2 regions of the Paenibacillus sp. MMO-177 genome follow, and region 2 is predicted to be linked to the other one. Evidence: a T-box and tRNA genes for the amino acid it is inferred to sense, from the RefSeq annotation. Region 2 holds a T-box; the other holds one or more tRNA genes.
The links. The T-box of region 2 lies ahead of leuS (leucine--tRNA ligase). A T-box ahead of a tRNA ligase gene usually reads a tRNA of that ligase, here a tRNA-Leu.
Positions count from the first base shown of each region.

Region 1: it encodes a tRNA-Leu, which carries the amino acid that the T-box ahead of leuS (leucine--tRNA ligase) is inferred to sense. The anticodon was not compared.

Region 1 covers NZ_JBBCUR010000002.1:1,156,378-1,159,789, reverse strand. Annotated here, with positions in the region: gene WFK81_RS10970 (xanthine phosphoribosyltransferase) at 48-617, shown strand; gene WFK81_RS10965 (hypothetical protein) at 660-974, shown strand; gene WFK81_RS10960 (hypothetical protein) at 995-1,207, shown strand; tRNA gene WFK81_RS10955 (tRNA-Leu) at 1,333-1,419, opposite strand; tRNA gene WFK81_RS10950 (tRNA-Leu) at 1,541-1,627, opposite strand; gene WFK81_RS10945 (divergent polysaccharide deacetylase family protein) at 1,816-2,580, shown strand; gene WFK81_RS10940 (N-acetylmuramoyl-L-alanine amidase family protein) at 2,545-3,252, opposite strand; gene WFK81_RS10935 (YqzE family protein) at 3,410-3,412, shown strand, end outside.
Region 2 covers NZ_JBBCUR010000003.1:614,664-618,075, forward strand. Annotated here, with positions in the region: gene leuS (leucine--tRNA ligase) at 1-1,476, opposite strand, end outside; T-box leader at 1,552-1,767, opposite strand; gene WFK81_RS14180 (DUF350 domain-containing protein) at 1,843-2,286, opposite strand; gene WFK81_RS14185 (glutathionylspermidine synthase family protein) at 2,301-3,412, opposite strand, start outside.

The DNA.
Region 1 (3,412 bases), on a different contig from region 2:
TCCTATGGTAAGTTATCGAAAAGAGATTTTGGTGGAGGGAAATGACGATGGATATTTTAAAAGAACGAATTTTAGAGCAAGCATCTGTGCTTTCGAACGATGTGTTGCGACTGGATTCCATACTTAACCACCAGGTCGATCCTGCTCTTACGATGGAAATGGGACATGAATTCGCAAAACGGTTTGCGGACGAGAAAATTACGAAAGTTCTTACGATTGAATCCTCCGGTATTCCCGTTGCGTACGCTACGGCGTACGTACTAGGCGTACCTCTTGTATTTGCGCGTCGCAAGAAAACTTTAATCGCGGATCCGGATGCTTATTCGGAGCGTGTTCCTTCCTTCACAAAGGGAATGGTGACCGATATTATGGTGTCGAAGCAGTTTTTGTCGGCCGAGGATAAAGTGCTCTTCATCGACGATATCATCGCAAACGGCGATGCAGCACGCGGATTGATCAAGATCATCGAAAGATCCGGAGCAGAGCTTGTCGGCATGGGAATTGTCCTGGAGAAATCCTTCCAGGCGGGTTCGAGAACGCTCCGCGAGCAAGGTGTCCGGGTAGAGTCGTTAGTAAATGTTGCTTCTTTGAAAAACGGGCAAATTCAGTTCGACTAAGTTATAATGATAGAGTGAACGAACCGAGGGGAGGCAGCGGCAATGTTAACTTCTGAATTTTTGACTGCGAAACTGGGTGACGCGAAAATTCACTTCGAACGCGCACTGGATTGCAAACATACGGAGTTTGATGATTTGTATCCTTATATGATTGAGCATCCGCAATTTTTCTGGTACAAGCGTTATGTTGCATGGTCCGAACTTCTTACGATTGTGAAGCTTTGCGATGAGCTCGGCGAGGAATGGAAAGGTCAATTCACGGAACGTCAAGCAGAATATATCGCAAAGCGCGTCATGTCTTCAAGAGTGCTCGACGAATGGTACGAAACCAATGATTCCAAGGAGCATGTCGGATAGTCCGTACGGAGGTAGTAGCGGTGATTAGTGAAGAGCAGTTGGATCAGTTTCGCCTAAGCGGCGAAAAGGTCCGTGTCGTTCGGGACGAAATGGAAGTAAACGACGTGATTGGTATCGTTGTTGCATGGGATGATACAACGGTTGTCATCCGTCGTCACAACAGACGGGTCGTCAAGCTGAGCCGCAATTACCGTTTTGAGTTTGCCTCAAGCGAACGCGGTTCTGTTGAATAACAAGTATAAGTACAGCAGGCAACTCTGTTTACGCAGGGTTTCCTGCTTTTTTTTGGGCCAGGGTACATGAAAAAGGTTTTGGTTGTCTATTGCTAGACTGACCAAAACCTCTGAATCTTTATGTATGGTGCGGTCGAGAGGACTCGAACCTCCACGGCTGTTACACCACTAGAACCTGAATCTAGCGCGTCTGCCAATTCCGCCACGACCGCAAATGTTGTTGCCAACGAAAAACATCATAACATTATCTAGTGAGAAGAGTCAAGCAGTTTGTTGAGAATTAGTTAAGAAAAAGAAAAAGGCTTCAGCTCACGCGCTGAAACCCTTTATGTATGGTGCGGTCGAGAGGACTCGAACCTCCACGGCTGTTACACCACTAGAACCTGAATCTAGCGCGTCTGCCAATTCCGCCACGACCGCATGCCTTATTACGTCCCTTATGGTAGCATGCACGGGATTCATTCGTCAACCCACCTAATAAAGTTGCAAAATTCAGCATATTTTTCCTCGGTTGGACAAACAATGAAGGAGATAAAAGGGAAAGGGTGTATGACGTGAACAAATCTAAAAGTGCAGCTGTCATTTGGATCATTGCACTTGTGTTATTGATGCCCGCCGGTGCGGGACAAGCAATAGCCGCTGAGGAAGAACAAGCGAAGTCCGAAAGACAGTTCGCGATTGTAATCGATGATTTCGGCAACGGGATGAACGGCACCGAAGAGATGCTGCAGCTGCCCGTTAAATTTACGGTAGCGATTATGCCGTTTATGCCAACGACCAAAAAGGACGCCGAAGAAGCGCATCGACTTGGGCATGATGTCATTGTGCACATGCCGATGGAGCCAAATAAAGGGCAAAAAAATTGGCTGGGTCCAGGTGCCATTACGGCTGATCTCAGCGATGCCGAGATCAGGAAGCGCGTAGAAGAGGCCATTGACAACGTTCCGTATGCGGTAGGCATGAACAATCATATGGGCTCCAAAATTACGGCTGACGAACGGATTATGCGCATCGTCCTTTCGGTCTGCAAGGAGCGCGGATTATTCTTCCTTGACAGCCGTACGACATTCAAGACCGTTGTGCCCAAAGTGACGGAAGAGCTTGGCGTACCGGCACTCGCGAACAACGTATTCCTTGATGACGTATATACGGAGCAGCATGTATCGAAACAAATGACGATTGCGAAGAAGCATTTGGAATCCCATGATACTTGCATCGTTATTGGCCATGTGGGTCCTCCTGGCAAAAAAACCGCAGCCGTCCTCAAGGCATCCATTCCTGCGATGCAATCAGACGGCCAAGTTCAATTCGTCAAGCTGTCGGATCTGGTTCCTGCTTCATCTGGTGATCCATTTATACTGCCGAATCCCTGAGGCGATCGCCGTGGCAACGCGAAGCTGCTCGCGAGGGTTGGTAAGCATCGTCCGGTCGCCTTCATGACTGATAAAGCCCATTTCAACAATGACAGCAGGCTGATCGACTTTGCGAAGCAAATAGAAAGGTTTGCCTTCTCTCGGGTAGAAGGCGGTGTGTTGTTGTCTGTTCAGCGTATCCTGTATGCAAAAAGCAAGAAGCGCGCTTTCGCCGGTAGACTGATGCAGAACAAGCGGACCATGCTTGGATTTGTCCTTCGTCCAGTTCACGTGAAGGCTAACGAGCATGGTTGTCTCAATCTCATCGGTTAACTGGCGGCGTTGCGACAAATCGCGCTTATGGCGCGATTTGCTCACATGCCACCGGTTATCTTCGCTAAGCGCATAATCACCCGTACGATTCAGTACGGCCGGAATACCCTGACTATTAAGAAGCATGTACAGCTTCTGGGCAATGGCCAGATTTATATCTTTTTCCAACGTATTTCCGGCTGTTGCTCCTCCGTCAATTCCGCCGTGCCCGGCATCAATCAACACGACAGCCGAAGGCATCGTCCAACCGTCCTCAGGTGCATGTACGATTTGCTGTTTGTTTTCCGGAAGGGCCAGGGCAGCTGACGGCTGCGGCGCAAGACTAAGCAAGCCGATAAACATAAAAACGGCAACCCGCATGACTAACAATTTGAACTCCTCCTTCATTATGCCCAAGACTTGCGTGTAAAGCAGCTATCGATAGCGTGGCTTATTGAAGGAAAACTCATGCATGTTTATGATCGGGACATTCCGGGCAAACTTCTAGTAACAAAAAAACCGAAGAGGTGATCGGGCAGTG
Region 2 (3,412 bases):
TGTCTCGCGGCGAGCTTTCATGCCTGTTTCCGGATCAACCGTATTTACCCACTCCGTAACGTTCGCAAGCGGAGATTCGCCCGTTCCGGATGGCTTGATCGCATCCACGTCCGGCAATACCAGCGGAAGCTGGTCAACAGGCACCGGCTTCATTGTGCCGTCTTCCAGATGCAGAATCGGAATCGGCTCGCCCCAATAGCGCTGGCGGCTGAACAGCCAGTCGCGCAGACGGTAAGTGACTTTGCCGCGGCCTTTGCCCGAGCCTTCCAGATGCTCGATCATCGTTTTGATCGCGTCTTCGTTGTTCAGACCGTTCAGGAAATCGGAATTGACATGAGGGCCGTCGCCCGCATATGCCTCTTTCGTTACATCGCCGCCTTGAACGACTTCAAGAATTGGCAGATCGAACTGCTTCGCAAACTCCCAGTCGCGGGTATCATGGCCCGGTACCGCCATAATGGCGCCTGTTCCGTAACCGGCAAGCACGTAGTCGGCAATCCAGATCGGCGTCTTCGCGCCATTAACGGGGTTGATCGCGTAAGCGCCTGTGAATACGCCTGTTTTATCCTTCGCAAGGTCGGTACGCTCCAGGTCGCTCTTGCGAGCGGCTGCTTCCTTGTACGCTTCAACCGCTTCGGCTTGGTCAGCCGTCGTGATTTGGGCAACCAGCTCATGCTCGGGAGCCAGTACGCAGTAAGTTGCGCCAAACAGCGTATCCGGACGCGTCGTAAATACAACAAGCGATGCGTCATGACCGTCAATGGCGAAGGTTACTTCGGCGCCGGTCGATTTGCCGATCCAGTTGCGCTGCATGTCTTTGATGCTTTCCGACCAGTCGAGCTCTTCCAGGTCCTCGAGCAAGCGCTCGGCGTATTCCGTAATTTTCAGCATCCATTGGCGCATCGGCTTGCGGATAACCGGATGGCCGCCGCGTTCGCTGAGGCCATCGATCACTTCTTCGTTCGCCAGAACGGTACCCAGCGCAGGACACCAGTTAACCGGTACTTCCGCTACATATGCAAGGCCTTTATTATACAATTGGATAAAGATCCATTGCGTCCATTTATAGTAATCCGGATCCGTTGTGCTGAATTCGCGGTCCCAGTCGTACGAGAAGCCCAGCGATTTGATCTGGCGGCGGAAATTGTTGATGTTCTCCACCGTGATCTCGCGCGGATGGCGACCCGTTTGCAGAGCGTATTGCTCTGCCGGCAGACCAAACGCGTCCCAGCCCATCGGATGAAGAACGTTGTAACCGCGCATCCGTTTGTAACGGGATACGATGTCCGTAGCCGTGTAGCCTTCCGGGTGACCTACGTGGAGGCCCGCGCCGGATGGATACGGGAACATATCAAGGGCGTAGAATTTTTTCTTGCCCGGATCTTCCGTCGTTGCGAATGTTTTATTCTCATCCCAATACTTCTGCCATTTCGGCTCTACCGCAAGCGGGTTGTAGCCTTGAAATTCCTGACTCATCATCATTTCCTCCTAAAAAGTGTGCACGCGAGCGCATCACAAACATAAAAAAACTCCCGCCCCCAGCGTATTATCGCTAGGGACGAGAGATTATTCCCGTGGTACCACCCTAGTTAACGTCCGGCATGCTTTGCCTTCCGTTCACTCATTGCCTTTAACGCAGGCTAATCGTTGCGCTGGTAACGCAAAGCTCCGAGGCGAGATTCATATCGCTGCAGGTCCGGCTTGCACCATCCGCCGGCTCTCTTAGCCTTGCTCCGCGACATTACTGCTCCTCATCAACGCCATTAAGTATAGAAAAACATGGTTAGACCCGATTATACCGCCAAGAAGGCCGCATGTCAAGATATGCCGGTAGTTGCCAAGCTATCCGAGCAAATCCGGATTATACGTGAGGCATCCGGCAATAATCATGCCAACGCTGCATGAAATAAGCAGAATAAGAATACCTACGGCGATGTTATTTTGCTCAATGGCTTTAAAGATGGTCACATTCACCTTGAGCCCTTTGCCAAGCAGATAAGTAATCAGCTCCGTCAAGTAGTAGAGGATAACTAGCGCAACGATCCCGATTACGCCCCATAGCAGCATATCGGAGAGCGATACCGAGTTTTCCGCAGCCGCGCGTATAACGATGGCCAGACCGGCCAGCCTGCCGCCAAGCGACAAGGCCGCCGACGCATTCCCTTTGAATATGAGGGCAAATTCCTTATTTTTGGTGGTGAATTCGAACAAGAGAAGCCCTGCTATCATAATCGCAAAGCCTGTCAATGAATAAAGCAAGAAATCCACATATAAATTACCGTCCATTCCAAATTAGCTCCTTACTCTGATTTAGTAATGCCAACCGGCAAGAAATAAGATAAATTATCCGTAATCGGGCTGCCGATCCGAATGCCTATGGCACCCGCTTTTCCTCCGACCAGAAAGCTTCCGAACATGTACGAGCCCTCACGCTCTCCCTTTTCCGTCCGGAATTTGGCGGTTGGCAGCTCTGCGTATTCCTGATAGACCGGAAGGTAATGAGCGTAGGAGTTATGACTATCCTCCACCGCTATCGTACCGTCGCCATCGAAAATTTTCACCGTATCCCCTTCGCGCCCAAAAGCCGGTTTCATTACGTATTTCGTCCGCCCTTGAAGAAAGCGGTCCGGCTCCAGATAGGTCGGAAGAAAATGCTCCCCGATCCAACCCTGCTCTTCTTCGGTAAAGAAAGGACTCCTTTCTTCATGCAAGCCCCAAATAATAGCCTGGACCGCCTTGGATTGGAGAAGGAACGCAGACGGCGGATTAATGACCGCGAGCTTCTTTTGTTCGATGAGCTCCAGCAGCCATAGTCCGATCGGATTCCCATCTTCGTCTTCATCCTCAATAAAATTTTCTACCGGGAAGGTCTGGCGGTACAGAACGTGAATGCGATTGCCCTCCCCGTCATACAACCCGATATGCCGGATAATTTGAAGCTGGTCAAGCGGAACAAAGGCCGAAGGCAACGGCAGTAAGCTCTGCAGGTAAAGAGCCGTCTTGGCGTCTTCCACGTTATCTCCATGCGCCGTAAACGCAACATGAGGAGCAATCAGATCGTCCCCGAGATATTCCAGACTTTCGATAACCGCTTTCTCGACCGCAAACGCAAGCTGCTTCTCAAAGCCCTTATTCGGGTTATAGCGGTCAAAAGCTTCGCAGACCAGGCCATTCACCTGATGGAGCTCCTTGATAAAGGTGGGAGTATCCGAATTGATCTCCATGCATTTGAACGTCTCCCCTGCCTTCACCAAATCCAGTCTGGCGATAACGCTCTCGACCGATAAGCTCCTCATTCTTGCGTAAGACAAGGTCTCGCGCGGAAAACCAAGCATCAGCAATGTTTCGTCATCGACGGTGCGAAGCAATTGGGCGGTCTTGTAAAAAATATGGCCGATTCGGTTCGTCGATT